One region of the Lichenicola sp. genome, then DNA from elsewhere that is predicted to be linked to it. Evidence: riboswitches for the same ligand, from Rfam matches in the RefSeq annotation. Region 1 holds a riboswitch; the other holds the start of a gene.
The links. Region 1 has a riboswitch for cobalamin ahead of ACOEQ2_RS03550 (DUF1636 family protein). Riboswitches for the same ligand answer to the same signal wherever they lie in the genome.
Positions count from the first base shown of each region.

Region 2: it holds a riboswitch for cobalamin, as region 1 does, so the genes downstream of both, ACOEQ2_RS13405 (HoxN/HupN/NixA family nickel/cobalt transporter) here and ACOEQ2_RS03550 (DUF1636 family protein) in region 1, are expected to answer to the same signal.

Region 1 covers NZ_OZ240671.1:724,467-732,665, reverse strand. The annotation lists gene cobG (precorrin-3B synthase) at 1-743, opposite strand, end outside; gene cobN (cobaltochelatase subunit CobN) at 740-4,087, opposite strand; gene cobW (cobalamin biosynthesis protein CobW) at 4,094-5,143, opposite strand; gene ACOEQ2_RS03550 (DUF1636 family protein) at 5,140-5,556, opposite strand; cobalamin riboswitch at 5,701-5,969, opposite strand; gene ACOEQ2_RS03545 (DUF1810 domain-containing protein) at 6,066-6,503, shown strand; gene ACOEQ2_RS03540 (hypothetical protein) at 6,500-6,982, shown strand; gene ACOEQ2_RS03535 (pyridoxamine 5'-phosphate oxidase family protein) at 7,035-7,520, opposite strand; gene ACOEQ2_RS03530 (peptidylprolyl isomerase) at 7,640-8,199, shown strand, end outside.
Region 2 covers NZ_OZ240671.1:2,952,573-2,960,771, reverse strand. The annotation lists gene ftsZ (cell division protein FtsZ) at 1-1,090, shown strand, start outside; gene ACOEQ2_RS13410 (methyl-accepting chemotaxis protein) at 1,255-3,240, shown strand; cobalamin riboswitch at 3,335-3,583, shown strand; gene ACOEQ2_RS13405 (HoxN/HupN/NixA family nickel/cobalt transporter) at 3,621-4,682, shown strand; gene lpxC (UDP-3-O-acyl-N-acetylglucosamine deacetylase) at 4,866-5,861, shown strand; gene ACOEQ2_RS13395 (outer membrane protein assembly factor BamD) at 5,941-6,825, shown strand; gene recN (DNA repair protein RecN) at 6,880-8,199, shown strand, end outside.

The DNA of each region.
Region 1 (8,199 bases):
AGGCGCCCTGGCGGCACACCGATCCCGAACGCGCCGTGGCCGAGCTCACCGACCGGAACCTGGTGCCCGCCCGGCAGGGCAGGGGCGGCGGCATGCGCCAGGCCGGCGGCCTGGAACAGCATCGCGCCGCAGCCGGCTTGTCGCGAGGGACGCGTGTCCGCCGGCAGTCCAAGTGCCGCGATCGCCAGCCGGTGCGCGTGCGACGGCGCGTCCTCGGCGGTGCAGGCACCGGTCGCGCCGCCAGCCTCGACGTGCCAGCCACCGCCAGCGGAGCGGAGCGTGATGTCCGCGGGCACGCCCTCGAGCGGCAGGCTGCCGCCGCCATCGACCGCGAAGCCGAACTTGCCCGGCAGCGCGTCGAGCCTGTCGTCGGCCAGCACCAGCGCTTCCAGCGCGCGGGCAACGGCCAGGGTCGTGGCGTCGCAGGCCGGATCGTCGCCCTCCAGCGCCGACACCTGGACGTTGCGCCGCCTCTCGGCTGCCGGGTCCGCCAAGGCGAGGCCGCCATCGACCGCCTCCCGGGCAAACACCGCCGCCGAGCTTTCGGTGAAGCCGCGCAATTGCAGGTTGCCGCGGTTGGTCAGCTCGATCGCACCATTGCCGAAGCGCCCCGCAGCCTCCGCCACCTGGCGTGCCGCACCGGATGTCAGCCGCGATGCGAACGGCTTGATCCGCAGCAGCAGCCCATCACCAGATGCCATCGGCTCGAACAGGCTCGGGCACCAGCCGCGGATCATGCTCATGCGCCGACCGCCGCCGGAACGCCGATGCTGTTGCGTCGTGGCTGCCACAGGCCCCGTGCGCGTGCCTCCTCGAACCGCGCCGCCATCGCCGCGCGCGCCTCCGGATTGGCCGCGCGCAGGAACCCGTCCACCGCCGCATCGCCGAGTGTCGCGTCGAACACCAGCTCGAACTGGCGGTCGTATCGTCCGGGTATCGTGGCCGCGAACCCGTGCAGCGCGTCGAGCGCATGCGCGATCTCGGCGCCACCCTGGTAGCCGTGCCGCATCATCCCGGCGATCCAGGCCGGGTTCGCCGCACGCCCGCGCACCACCCGCGCCACCTCCTCGGCGACGCTCCGGATCCGCGGCTGGTCGGGGCGCGAGGTGTCGGCGTGATACAGCGCCGGTGTCGCTCCGAGGGCAGCGGCGGCGGCGGCGAAACCGCCCTCGTGCGCGGCGGCATCCAGCCCGTCGAGCAGGTCGGTCTCGGCATGGTCCTGGGTGTGCACCAACGCCTCTGCCGCGGTCACGGCACGGACGAACCCGTCTGCATCTGCCAGGCCATCCGACGCACCGCCATAGCCCCAGCCGGAGCCCTCCAGATAGGCGCGTCCGAGTTCGTCGCGCTGCTGCCAGTCGCCGCGCGCGAGCCGGTCCTCGACCCCGGTGCCATAGCTTCCAGGCGCCGGGCCAAAGATCCGCGATGGCGCCGGCTCGCCATGTGCCACCGCCAGCGGGTTCCAGGCCGCATCCTCCTCGCGGGCGGCCACCGCACCCACCGCCTGGTCGAACAGCGCGATCTGGGCCGGGAACGCGTCACGGAAGAAGCCGGAGATCCGCAGCGTCACATCCACCCGTGGCCGGTCCAGCACCGCCAGAGGCACGATCTCGAACCCCGACACACGACCGGATCCGATGTCCCAGGTCGGGCGCACCCCCATCAGCAGCAGCGCCAATGCGAGATCCTCGCCGCCGGTGCGCAGGCTGGTGGAGCCCCACAGATCGATCACCACGCGCCGCAGCCAGTCGCCCTCGTCCTGCCGGTGCCGGTCGAGCAACGCCGCCGCCGCCTTCTCCGCCAGCACCACGGCCGCCCGGGTCGGGATCGCCCGCGGATCGACGCTAAACAGGTTGCGGCCCGTCGGCAGCACGTCGGCACGGCCACGGGTCGGGGCGCCGGCCGGGCCGGGCTGAATGAACCGGCCATCCAGCGCGTCCAGCAGCGCCTTCGACTCGGCCGCCGGACTGGCCCCGAGTGCGGCCGCCAGCACCGCCGGATCGGCGTCGGGCAACGTGCGGCACATCCCGTCGAGCAGCGCCTGCGCATGGCGTGGCGGCTTGCCGAACACGTGCAGCCCGTCGCGGATCTGCAGCTCCTTCACGTCACAGAGGTATGCGTCCAGCCGCGCCAGGGTGTCGGCATCGTCGTCGCCGGGGTTGGCGCCGCTTTCCGCCAGCAGTCCGGTGCTGCCTGCGCGGTCGAGGATCTCGCCGCGCAGGATCTCGCCGCGCCGGCGATCGAGCCCGTCGGCGGCGGCGTAATCGTCGATCAGCCGCTCCAGCTCGAGTGCGGCGCCATGCGAGCCGGCACTGGCGATCGGCGGCGTCAGATGGCCGATCGTCACCGCACCGAGCCGACGCTTGGCCGCCGCCGCCTCGCCCGGGTTGTTGACGATGAACGGGTAGATCACCGGCAACCCCCGCAGCAACGCCACCGGCAGGCAGTCATCCGACAGTGCCGTGGCCTTGCCGGGCAGCCATTCCAGCGTGCCGTGGGTGCCGAGATGCACCATGGCATGGACGTCCAACTCGTGCCGCAGCCAGAGATGGAAGGCGAGATAGCCGTGCCGGGCGGGGGTGTCGGGGTCGTGGTAGCTGGTGCGGCGGTCGGCCAGGCTGCCGCGGTCCGGCTGCACCGCCAGGACCAGCCGGCCGAGCCTTGCGTGGCGCAATGAGAACTGCCCGTCACACACCGAGGGGTCGGCGTCGGGCGGGCCCCAGGCGGCGAGCGTGGCGTCGCGGATCGTGGCCGGCAGCGTCGCGAACAGCATGTCGTACTCGGCCAGGCTCAGGAACGGCGTGGCGGGCGCGTGGCAGAGCAGCTGGGTCAGCGCGTCGGCGTCCGGGGGCGTGTCGGTCTCGTAGCCGGCCTCGCGGAGCAGCGTCAGGATCGACGACAGGCTGGCGAAGCTGTCCAGGCCGACGGCGTGGGCGATCTGGCCGCCGATCGCCGGATAGTCAGAGAGCACGATCGCCACCCGGCGTTCGCAAGCGGGTGTTTCCGCCAGCCGCGCCCACCCCGCGGCGCGATCCGCGGCCAGCGCGATCCCGCCGGCATGCGGCTGGTTCTTCACCTGCGCGTGGTCCGCCAGATCCGAACTTTCGGCCACCTTGAACGAGATCGCCGACGCCAGCAGCCGGCCATCGAGCTCTGGCAGCACCACCTGCATCGCGAGGTCGGTCTGCGACAGCCCGCGCCGGCTCGAGTGCCAGGCCACTTCCCCGGCCACCGCCTGCACCAGCTGCAGCACCGGTGCATCGGCCGCATCCAGCGGTGATCCGGCCGTCTCGTGGCGGGCGGAGAAGAAGGTCGCGTTCAGCACCACGCGCGGCCGGGTCAAACGTAGCCGGTCGGCAACGAAAGCGGCCGCTGCGGGGTCCTTCAGCGAGGCCGCAAAGATCAGTTCCGGCGCCAGGCCCCGGGCCTCCAGCGCGTCGGCCAGCGCCTGGAACGGGGCGATGTCGCCGGCCATCAGGTGTGAGCGATAGAACAGGATCGTCGCCCGCGGCCGGCCGTCCAGTGGCGCGCTGCGGTGGATCCCGGCTGTCGGCACCGGCGCCGGGTGCATGCCGTCATCGGGACCGCGCCCGGCAAGATGGGCCAGCAGCCTGAGCGCCGCGGTGATGTTGTCCGGGCCACCCTCGGCGAGAAATCCGTCGAGGCGCGACACCATGTCCGTGGGCACGGTCGAGAGCTCGGCCAGCCGCGGGTCGTTGCGGACGTCGCCCGGCACCAGGACGAGCGGCACGCCATGCCGCCGGCAGGTCGCCGCCAACTCCTCCGCCCCGTAGCGCCAGTAATCCAGCCCGCCGAGCAGCCGCACCAGCACGCAGCGCGAGCCGGCGATGGTGTCCTCGGCATACAGGTCCACCGACATCGGGTGGCGCAGGCGCGCCAGATTGGCCAGCCGGAGCGTCGGGCGCGGGTGTGCGGCGTCGTCCGGCAGGCGCTGCCAGGCTGCGGCCAGCGTCGCCAGGTCGCTGTCGGAGAACGACAGGCAGACGATGTCCGCCGGCGCATGGGCGAGATCGTCCGCCTGGTCCTGCTCGTCCAGCGTGCGGATCTCGCGGACCAGCAGGTGCATCGGCTTCTATCCGGCGCCGTTGATCGTGGCCTCGATGGCGGCGCGGTCGAGCCCCTGCCGGCCGATCACCACGATGCTGCCCTGGCGCGGCTCGGCCTCGCCCCAGGGCCGATCGAACTGGCGCCGGAAGCGGGTACCGACGCCCTGCACGGCGAGCCGCATCGCCTTGCCGGCCACTGCGGCGAACCCCTTCATGCGCAGGATGTCGTGCGCGTGGGTGGCCGCGACCAGCCGGGCGATCAGCGCGTCGGTGCTGTCCTGCAGACCGATCGGCACCACGAAGCTCTCGAAATCATCGTGCTCGTGGGCGCCGTCCATGGCGTCGTGGTGCGACGGCCGGGCCGCCAGGTCGTCCTCGGCGCGCGAGTCCAGTCCCAGCAGCACCGCCGGATCGAGCCGGCCCTCCGACGTGCGCACGAGCTTCACGGCGCGCGGGATGCTGCCGGTGATCGCCGCCGCCACCGCATCGACCTCGCTCTCCGTCAGCAGATCGGTCTTGTTCAGCACCACGAGGTCCGCCGACATCAGCTGGTCCTCGTACACCTCGGCCAGCGGATTGTCGTGATCCAGCGACGGGTCGGCGGCGCGCTGGCGGGCCACTTCCGCGGGGTCGTCGGCAAAGCGCCCGGCATGCACCGCCGGCGCGTCCACCACGGCAATGACCCCGTCCACGGTCAGCCGGGTGCGGATCGACGGCCAGTTGAACGCCTTCAGCAGCGGCTTCGGCAAGGCCAGCCCGGAGGTCTCGATGACGATGTGCTCGGGCGGATTGGGCCGGCTGACGAGCGCTTCCATGGTCGGCAGGAAGTCGTCGGCGACGGTGCAGCACAGGCAGCCATTGGCCAGCTCGACGATGTCCTCGTCGTCGCAGCCGGTGATGCCGCAGGCCCGGAGCGTGTCGCCGTCGATCCCCAAGGCGCCGAACTCGTTGACGATCACCGCGATCCGCCGGCCGCCGGCATGCTCCAGCACGTGTCGCAGCAGGGTGGTTTTCCCGGCCCCCAGGAAACCGGTGATGATGGTCGCGGGGATCCGGCCGGGCGCGGTGGCACTCATGCCGCCTGCTCCACGCGGGAGTGATCGGGAGCCGGCGGGACGCGCCCGAGGATCATGCTGGCCAGCGACGCAGGTCGGCGGGACGGCATCACCGTGCCGGTCTTCGAGGTCGCGTAGGAGCCGGCGAAAGTAAGCAGGTCGGCGGCCATGTCCGGGGTGAGGCGGCCGAGCAGGTAGGTCCACTTGTCCGGCATTGCGATCGCGGCGGAGCAGCCGTCGTTGCAGACGGCCAGGCATTCCACCGGCAGCAGCTGCACCGGCGCGTCGCCAGCCCCTGCCTCCTCCAGCAACGCCACCAGCCGGTCATGCAGCACCTGGCCCGGCACCGGGACACCGTCCAGCTTCTCGGTGCCGGCGCGGCAGGTGACGCACACATGCAGCACGGGCTTCGATGCAACCACGGATTCAGGCACGGACAACCCCTCGACGCAGCAGCGGCTCCGGACCATCCGGACGCGCAGGGGGTACTGACCGCCCCCGGCTGCCCGGAGGTCGACATCACACGCGATATCGCTGCGCCCGGGCACCCCGCCAGACGACACGGTTTGGTCCGCGGCTTGTGGGCCGCGCGCGATGGCAGGTCTCCTGGCTCACGGATCCGGACACGTCCGATCACTCGGACATGCCCACACATCCCGTCGACCTTCCCGGCAATCGTTCCCGATCCCCAGTGGTGCTGCGCGTCACCCGGCATTGTCTTTGCCAGGTTCGGCGACGGAATGCTCACCGCCTACAGTTGCGGGGGCAGCGACGGATTGAGGCCGGAGCCCGCACCGTCTTCCCTATTCACCCTTCTCTCGAAGGGACCATCAGCCGGCAATCTAGGCGTCGCGGCGCGCTCGCGTCAAAGCCTCGTGTGCAGGCCGTTCTCGTGCGAGCCAGCTCTTCCTGCAGCGAGCGGTGGCGATGTAGCGTCCGGAGTATGGCACAGCCAGTCGATCTCGACCGCTTCATCCAGGCCCAGGATCCGGTATTCGAACGGGTGCTCGAGGAGCTTGGAGCCGGCGAGAAGCGCTCGCACTGGATGTGGTTCGTATTCCCGCAACTGGCCGGACTCGGCCACAGCCCGATGGCACAACTCTACGCGCTCGCCTCGCTCGAGGACGCCCGCGCCTATCTCGCGCATCCGGTGCTGGGTGCCCGGCTGATCCGGTGCACCGAGCTGGTCAACGCGGTGCAGGGTCGGTCGATCAACCGCATCATGGGCAGCCCCGACGACATGAAGCTGCGCTCCTCGATGACCCTTTTCACAGCCGCGCAATCCGGGGTCGACCCTGGTTCGAGCCCGTTCCAGGCTGTCCTGGACCGCTATTTCGAGGGCAGGCCGGACAGCCTGACCCTCGAGTTGCTGGCCGGATGAAGCCTCCTCCGCGTCGCCGTCCGGGAACGCTGCGCCGGGCGCTGGTCTCCGGCACCGTGGCGAGCGTCACTTCGAGCATCGCGCTCGCCGTCATGGCTCGGATCGACAAGAAGGGCATGCTGCAACCGGTCAACGCCACCAGCCACTGGCGCAACGGCGAGCAGGCTGCGTCGGTCAAGCGCGCCGACTACACGCACACGGTCGTCGGATACGCAACGCATCATGCGGCGACGATGTTCTGGGCAGTGTTGTTCGAGCGCTGGATCGGATCACGCCCTCCAGGCAGCTTCCCGGCCATGCTGCGAGACGCGGCAGCGATGTCGGCACTCGCCGCCGCGATCGATTACGGCCTGACGCCGAGGCCGCTCACGCCGGGCTGGGAGTCCGTTCTGTCAGGCCGCGCCATGGCGGTGGGCTACGGCGCCCTGGCGATCGGGTTGGCGGCCGGCGCCTGGAGCAACCAGAACCGCCACCCCTGAAGGCGTCCCGACCCACGCGATGCCGGGTCCGCCCTCGGTGGGCGCGGGCTGATCAGTCCAGGCTCACCTTCTTGTTCTCGCCACCGGCCGGCGGTGTGCCGGTCAGCTTGGCCTTCAGGTAGCCGTAGGCGTGCACCATCTTGGAGTTCGGCGCGTCCCAGTATTCCGCTTTCGTGACCTCGATCCGCAGCAGTGCCACATCCGGATCGTCCTTGCCGTTCGGGAACCAGGTGGTGAGGATCTCGGACCAGTGCGCGTCGATTGTCGCCCTGTCCTGCACCAGCGTCGCCTTGCCGGACATCGAGACGTAGTTGGCGAGCTTGGGGTCCGCGTAGGTCACGCCGACCCGGTGATCGCTGCCGACCTCATCCACCTTGTGCGAGCTGGCGCTGGTGAAGAACCACAGCGTGCCGTCGAACGAGTCCTGGCTCGCCGCCATCGGCCGGGCGCGCAGATCGTCGCCATCCTCGGTGGTCAGCATGGCGAACTTGGTCGACTTCATCATCTCCCACAGCTTGTCGATCTGATCCTGATCCATGTGTAGGCTCCCTCATATCCACTGCCGGTAAGAGGAGTCGGCGGGCCGAAAGGTTCCGACGGCGGCCATCTCCCGACCATCCGACGGCGTCCGAGGGGGCCCCTGTGCGAGGAACGATCATGGGTCTGCGCGGCAGCCTGCTTCCGTTGGCCGCGGCACTGCTGCTCGCCGCCGCCGCTCCGGCGCCACTCACGCCCGCCCAGATCGTCGCGGCCGCCCCGGAGGCCGCCTGGCAGCCGGTGGCCGCGGACGACCTCCTGGTGATGCAGCTCGGCACCGGGCAGCGGATCGTGATCCAGCTCGCACCGGATTTCGCGCCGGCCCATGTGGCCAACATCCGCGCCCTGGCCCGGGCGAAATGGTGGGACGGGGCTGCCATCGTGCGGGTCCAGGACAACTACGTGGTGCAGTGGGCCAGGATGCCGGAAGGCCAGCCCTTGCCGCCCGGGGTGGCAGCACATCCGCCTGCCGAATATGACCGCGACGCGAGCGGGATGGCGATGCGGCCGCTCTCGCTCCAGGGGGCCGATGCGGACGCCTACGCACCTAAAGTGGGGTTCGTGCAGGGCTGGCCAACGGCGGGTGACGGCTCGCGGATCTGGCTGGCGCACTGCTACGGCATGGTCGGCGTCGGCCGCGACATGCCGCCCGACACCGGCGACGGCAGCGAGCTGTATGC
Region 2 (8,199 bases), 1.9 Mb from region 1:
GAACCAGAACCTGTTCCGCCTGGCCAATGAGCGCACCGGCTGGAAGGAGGCCTTCAAGATGGCCGACCACGTCCTGTACATGGGCGTGCGCGGTGTCACCGACCTGATGGTCGCACCCGGCCTGGTGAACCTCGACTTCGCCGACATCCGCACCGTCATGGCCGAGATGGGCAAGGCGATGATGGGCACCGGCGAGGCAGACGGCGAGAACCGCGCGATCCGGGCCGCCGAGGCCGCGATCTCCAACCCGCTGCTCGAGGACACCTCGATGGCTGGCGCCCGCGGCCTGCTGATCAACATCACCGGCGGCGACGACATGACGCTGTTCGAGGTCGACCAGGCGGCGAACCGCATCCGCGAGGAGGTCGCCGAGGACGCCAACATCATCTTCGGCTCGGCGATCGACGAGAACCTGTCCGGCCGCGTCCGGGTGTCCGTGGTGGCCACCGGCATCGACACCCCGATGGCCCATGCCGAGCGCCCGCGCCTGGTTGCGGTCGGCGCCGGTGGTGCGGTGCCGCTGCATGCGGTTTCGCAGCCGGAAGTGCAGACCGGCGGGCATCAGCCGGTCCATACCGGGCCGATCGGGGCACCCGTGCTGAACCAGCCGAGCGGCATGGCCAGCGCACAGGCCGCACATGGTTTCGCCGAGGCTGCGGCCGCAGCACCGGCGCCTGCAGCACCCACGATGATGCAGTCGTTGCATGCGGCACCCTCGCCGGCGCCGACCAGCATCGGCGCACTGCGTCCGTCCGCGCCGCATTACGCGGTCGAGGCAGGGGCCCAGGCGCCGTCCGCGCACGCCCTCCCGCACCAGCTGCCGAATGCGCGGCCGGCCTCGCCGCGCGCCGGGTTGTTCTCCGAGCCGCCGCGCAATGCGGTCGAGCCCGCGGCACCGGCACCGTCGCGCAGCCTGTTCGGGATCGTCACGGGAGCCCTGCGCGGCCGCTCCGCCCAGCCGGCACAAGGCACTCCGACGCGGTCCGAGCCGACCGTGACCGAAGCGACCCCGTCGGCCACGGTGCGTCCGGCCGCCGGTGAGGAAGTCGGGCTCGACATTCCGGCCTTCCTGCGCCGCCAGTCCAGCTGAGCCGCCGGCCGGGACGATCCCGGCCGCGCCGATCGGGGATTACAGGGCTCCGGGGCAGCACATGCTCCGGAGCCCTCTTCGCATCCGCCGCCGCGGAAACGATTGCTTAAGACTTCAGGCGCATGGTGGACGGGTGATCATTTCCTGACGGGATTAACGGGAACATGCCGGCGTCCAGCGACCACCGAACGATCGGCCGGGCTGCGTCCGGTGCCACCCGACCGCGTCTTGATCTCAGCATCTCTGCCAAGCTGGCGATCGCCTATGCCCTGTTCCTGCTGCCGATCGGCTATCTCGGCTACCAGACGCTCTCCGACCGTCAGACCAGCATCGCATTCGCCCGCAAGGAGATCGCCGGCGTCCGCTTCGTCGGTGACGTTCGCGCCTTGCAGGATGCGCTGGTCCGTGATGCGGACATGAACGGACTGGCCCCGCAGGCGAGTGCCAACGAGACTGCGCGTGGTGCGGGATTGGGCACGGCCGCATCCACCGCAGCACTTCTGAAGGCGCTCGCCGGAACGGATCGGGGTGCTGCAGTCCAAGCGGCGGCGGATCTGATCGGCAAGGCCGCCGACGGCTCCAACCTGACCCTGGATCCCGACCTCGACAGCTTCTACAGCCAGGACATCCTGACGGTGAAGTTGCCGAGCATCGTTGCCGGTATCGCCTCCGTGGCGAACGCCGTCACGAGCCATGCCGGCCACCAGGACGCAGTCGACAGCAAGGTGGATATCGGCGTGCAGACCGGATCGCTCCGGCCGATCCTCGACGCCTTGACCGGCGATCTCGAGAGCGCTGCAGTCGGCAACCCGGACAAGACGGTCGACCCTGTCATGCGACCCACGATTGCAGACGTGGTCGCGACATCGACGGTATTCCTGACGTCACTCGGTGACCATGCCGGTCTCGCCGGAGCCCCTCTCGTCACGCTGCCGGCGCTGGAGGCGGTGACGACGGCGAGTGCCGCCACTGCCGTCGAGGTCGAGCATCTGCTGAAGGCGCGGATCGCCGGCTTCCGCCGGACGGAGCTGTCCAGCGCAGGGATCGCCCTCACGTTGTTCATGGCCGCGGTTGCCTATGTGCTCGTGGTCGTCCAGCGCGGCGTCGTCGGGCCGTTGCGCGCCCTGACCGAAACCATGCGCAGGCTGGCAGAGCGCGATCTCACGGCGATTGTCGGCGGGCTCGGGCGACGCGACGAAGTGGGCAGCATGGCCCGGGCCGTGCAGGTGTTCAGGAACAACATGCTCGAGGCCGATGCTCTGGCGACAGCCGAGCTTGCCGACCGAGAGGCCAAGGCGTGTCGAGCGGCTGGTCTCGAGCAGCTCATCCAGAGCTTCGAGACCGAGGCTGCCGACATGACGTCCGTGCTGGCCGCAGCATCCGGCGAGCTCGAAGCGGCGGCGACGTCGATGACGTTGTCCGCGGAACGCACGAGCGGTCAGACCCGATTGGTCGCGCGTTCCGCCGACAGCGCCTCGCTGGGAGCCCGGACGGTCGCCGCGGCGGCTGAGCAACTGAGTGCGTCAACGAGTGAGCTCTCGCGACAGACCCGAATGACCGCGAAGGCTGCTGGAGCCGCAGCCGAGGATGTCCGGCGCACCGACACCATCGTGCACTCCCTGGCCGAGGCGGCCGACGCGATCGGCGTCGTGGTGAGGGTGGTCGACGGCATCGCCTCGCAGACCAAGCTGCTGGCGTTGAACGCGACCATCGAAGCCGCCCGGGCCGGCGAAGCGGGCAAGGGCTTCGCGGTGGTTGCAGGCGAAGTGAAGCTGCTGGCCAACAGCACCACCTCGGCGACCGCAGATGTCGGCAAGCATATCGAGCGCATCCAGAAGGCCACCCAGGAGGCCGTCGCGGCGATCGCCAGCATCGGGCTCGTGGTCGAGGAGGTCAGCAGCATCTCGAGCTCGATGACCCTCGCCGTCGAGGAGCAGAGCGCTGCGGCACACGAGATCGCCGGCACCATCCAGACCGCCGCGCGGGATACCGCGATCGTCAGCACCGCCGTGACCGACGTCGATCAGGCCGCCTCCGCAACCGGTGCGGCAGCCAGCCAGGTGCTCGCATCCGCCAGCGACATGAGGCTCCGTGCGGCCTCCCTTGCGGCGACCATCGGGCACTTCACGCAGGCTGTGCGCGCCGCCTGATACGACAGCCTGGCTGCGAAGCCGCGCGCCCGGACCAGGCTGCGACAACCGGGCGTTCACGCTAAATCCGCTTGCCGGTCGGGGCCGGATGGGTCAAGCGTGACCGGTCGATGGTCCCGTGCGAGCGGGTGAAAAGGGAACGCCGTGCGCCTTGGCTGGACAGATCGTCCGGAGGCAAGTCGGCGGCTGCCCCCGCAACTGTCAGCGGCAAGTTTCCGGTCCGTCTGCCACCCCGCTTGACGCGATGTGACAGGCCACTGAGCCCCGGCCGGGGTTCGGGAAGGCAGGACCGGCAATGCTCGAGCCGCGAGCCAGGAGACCTGCCGTCGTCGGACGATCGATCGCCGCCGGGCGGGGTGCATCGGAGGCTGGAGCAGACGATGCCGGCATTCCTCGGACGCATCTTCGACGAGCGCGCGCACAGCCTGCGCGTGCCCCTGATCGGGATCTACAGCCTCCTCATCACCGCCAACGTCGCGGCCTGGCTGTGGGCGCTGATCGTGTTCCGCCAGCACCCGTTGATGCTCGGCACGGCGCTGCTGGCCTATGGCTTCGGGCTCCGGCATGCCGTCGATGCCGACCACATCGCGGCGATCGACAACGTCACCCGCAAGCTGATGCAGGAGGGCAAGCGGCCGGTCAGCGTCGGATTCTTTTTCGCCATGGGCCACTCGACGGTGGTGGTCCTGGCGGCCGCCGGGGTGGCCGCCACCGCGACGCTGATGAGCAGCCACCTGCAGCAGTTCAAGAGCGTCGGCGGCGTCGTCGGCACCCTCGTTTCGGCGCTGTTCCTGTTCGTGATCGCCGCCGCCAACCTGGTCATCCTGCGGTCGGTGTGGCGCACCTATCGCCATGTCCGGGCCGGCGGCCGCTACGTGGATGAGGATTTCGACCTCCTGCTCAACAATCGCGGCGTGCTGGCGCGGCTGTTCCGCCCGCTCTTCAGGCTGGTGACCACCAGCTGGCACATGTATCCGCTGGGTGTCCTGTTCGGCCTCGGCTTCGACACCGCGACCGAGGTGGCGCTGCTGGGCATCTCCGCAACGCAGGCTGCACAGGGCGTGTCGATCTGGTCGATCATGGTGTTCCCGGCGCTGTTCGCCGCCGGCATGTCGCTGATCGACACCACCGACGGCGTGCTGATGCTGGGCGCCTATAACTGGGCCTTCATCAAGCCGATCCGGAAGCTGTACTACAACCTCACCATCACCCTGGTGTCGGTCATCGTGGCGATCCTGATCGGCGGCATCGAGGCGCTCGGACTGATCGGCGACCAGCTCAGCCTGACCGGCTGGTTCTGGAACGCGGTCGGCTCCCTGAACGAGAATTTCAACGGTCTCGGCTTCATCATCATCGGCGTCTTCATCGCCGCCTGGGTCGGTTCGATCGTGATCTACCGCTACAAGGGATTGGACAGCATCGAGCTCTCCGGCAGCCTCTGATCCGGATCAGGAGCGCGAAATCCGCGGCCGCCGTCAGAATCATCATTCAAAATCAATGGTTTGCGTCGAAATACTCGGCAATAATGATTGACTGGCGGCCGATGCGGCAAACCGCCTAGAGCCATCGTTGGGACATCGTTGCTTTTCGAGCGTCTCACACCGGCGCGCTACAGGGGTTAATCAATGGATGGCATGTCCTCCGGTCTGGTCGGCGAAATCGTCCGTGAGCCGGAATACCTGTCAGAGATCGATGCGGGCCCGGTTGTCTCGAGCTTCCCGCTCCGCTCCAGGGCTGCCCGGCAGCACACGCTCGGCAACGCGATCTCCTGCACCGGGGTCGGGCTCCACTCCGGCCAGCCGGTGACGCTCACCCTTCGCCCGGCGGCCGAGGATGCTGGCGTCTTGTTCTGCCGCACCGACCTTGGTCAGACGTTTCCGGCCGGCTACGACTCCGTGATCGATACGCGCCTCTGCACCGTCGTCGCGCCTGGTTCTTGCCCGGAGGCGCGCGTCGCGACGGTCGAGCATCTCATGGCAGCGCTTTCCGCCTGCGGGATCGACAATGTGCTGGTCGAGCTGGATGGCCCGGAAGTGCCGGTGCTGGACGGCAGCAGCGCGCCGTTCGTGTTCCTGATCGATTGCGCAGGCCGGGTCGAGCAGTCCGCGCCGCGTGGCGTGATCGAAGTGCTCAAGTCCGTCCGTGTCGAGCACGAAGGGGCATTCGCCGAGTTGCGGCCATCACACGGCGCCGGGCTGTCACTGTCGTTGTCGATCGCCTTCGAGGCCCCGGCGATCGGCTGCCAGGCCTACACCATGCGGCTCAGCGAGCAGGGCTTCCGTAACGAACTCGCCGACTGCCGCACCTTCACCCTGCGGAGCGAGATTGAGGCGTTGCGACAGGCCGGGTTGGCTCGCGGTGGCAGCCTGGACAACGCCGTCGTGGTCGATGGCGGGAGCGTGCTCAACCCGGCCGGATTGCGTCGGCCGGACGAATTCGTGCGCCACAAGATGCTGGACGCGATCGGCGACCTGGCTTTGGCCGGGCATCCGTTGCGCGGGGTCTTCATCGGCCATTGCTCGGGTCACGGGCTCAACAACCGGCTGCTGCGGGCGCTTCTGGCCGATCGCAGCGCCTGGCGCCTGTCCGGCTCCGCTCACCTCGAGCAGGCGGCGGCTTGACACCAGGCTGCCGGGAACGGCTTCTCCCGGATCGGCCGCGTGATATAAGGCGGTCCCCCACTATAGCGCCGGCAGGTCTATGTCGTCCCACACGTTGCATGTCTCCCGGCTGGTCTCGATCCCGCTGCTGTTCTCCCTGCTGGGCGGCTGCAGCACGCTGGATAGCCTGAACCCGTTCTCCGACTCCAAGCCGGCTCCGCACGCCGAGAACGTGCCGCAGACCCCGGAGGCGCTGTACAACAACGGCATCGATGCGCTGCATGGCGGCCGCTACAAGCTCGCCGTGACCCAGTTCGAGAACATCCAGCAGAACTTCCCGTACTCGGGCTACACCGCGAACGCGCAGCTCATGGAGGGCTACGCGTACTACCTGCAGGACCAGTATTCCGACGCCGTGTCGCAGGTCGACCGCTTCCTGCAGCTGCATCCGACCAGCGGCGACGCGGCCTACGCGTACTACCTGCGCGCGTTGTGCTATTACGAGCAGATCGCCGACATCCAGCGCGACCAGCAGGGCACCGTGCAGGCGATGAACGCGCTGCAGGACGTGGTGACCCGCTTCCCCGACACCGCCTACGCCCGCGATGCCCGCCTCAAGATCGACCTCTGCCGCGATCATCTCGCCGGCAAGGAGATGCTCGTGGGCCGGTATTATGAGCAGCAGCATTATTACGAGTCGGCGATCAACCGCTACCAGCGCGTCGTGCAGGATTTCCAGACCACCAACCACGCCGCCGAGGCATTGGAACGGCTGGTCGAGATCTACCTGAAGCTCGGCCTCACCGACCAGGCGCGCAAGACCGCTTCCGTGCTCGGCTACAACTACCCGGGCAGCGTCTGGTACCAGGCCAGCTACGCCGACCTGCGCAACGCCGGAGCTCTCGACGCGTCGGTCAGCGCACCGGGCCAGCCGGCCAGCCTGCCCGCCGCGCCGCACCGTGGCTTCTTCGACCGCGTCTTCTGACGATCGCTCGGCTGGCCCCCTCGATCTGACCGCCGGGACGACCATCTCTCCGCCATGCTGACCCAACTCTCGATCCGCGACGTGGTGCTGATCGAGAAGCTGGATCTGCTGCTGCACAAGGGCCTCACGGTGCTGACCGGCGAGACCGGTGCCGGCAAGTCGATCCTGCTCGACAGCCTCGGGCTGGCGCTCGGCGAGCGAGCCGCCACCGGGCTGGTGCGCGCCGGTGCCGAGCAGGCCAGCGTGACCGCCTGCTTCGACATGGCGCCGGATCATCCGCTGCACGACCTCCTGGGCGAGCAGGGCATCGGCCATGAGCCGGGCGAGCCGATCGTGCTACGCCGGATCGTCACCCGAGACGGCCGCTCGCGCGCCTACGTGAACGACCAGCCGGTGGGCGTGGCGTTGCTCCGGCGGGCCGGCGCGCTGCTGGTCGAGATCCAGGGCCAGCACGAGCAGATGGGGTTGGCCGACCAGGCGACCCATCTCGAGCTGCTCGACGCCTTCGGGGTGAAACCGGCGCTGCGCCAGGCGGTGGCCGGTCGGCATCGCGCCTGGAGCCTCGCCCGCACCGAGCTCGCCCAGGCGCGCCACCGCATCGAGGAAGCGGCGCGCGAGGAGGACTGGCTGCGGCAGTCGGTGCAGGACCTCGCCACCCTGTCGCCGCAGGAGGACGAGGAGAACCAGCTCGCCGCCACGCGCCAGGGGTTGCAGCAGGGTGAGCGTCGCGCCGAGGCGATCGCCGCCGCCCTGGCCGAGCTGACGCCGCGGGATCGTCGCAGTGGTGGTCCGGCCGCCGCATTGCGTGCCGCCAGCCGCGCGCTGCAAAGGCTGCTTCCGGCCGGCACGGCGGATCCATCGGCCGGCACGAGCAAGCCGGCCCATCCCGACACCGCCCAGGCACGTGCACAGGCCGCACTCGACGCCCTCGACCAGGCGGAATCGGCGCTCGCCGATGCGGAGGGCCTGCTGTCCAGGCTGAGCGCCGACCAGGAGGCCGACCCCAGGCTCCTCGAGCAGACCGAGGAACGGCTGTTCGCGCTGCGGGCGAGTGCGCGCAAGCATGGCGTTGCGGTGGTGGAATTGCCCGGCCTGCTGACGACCCTGCGCTCTCGGCTGGAAGCGCTGGAGACCGGCAACGCTCGGATCGAGGCGCTGGAACGGGCGGTCGCGGAAGCGCGCGCGGCATTCGAGACCGAGGGTGCGGCACTGACCGCCGCACGTGGGACGGCCTCGAAGCGGCTGGAGACCGCGGTGATGGCCGAGCTCAAGCCGCTGCGGCTGGAGCGCGCGCGCTTCATCGTGTCGCTCGAGCCGCTGGCGCCCGAGACCTGGACCGCCCGCGGCATGGAGCAGGCCGCCTTCCTGATCGCC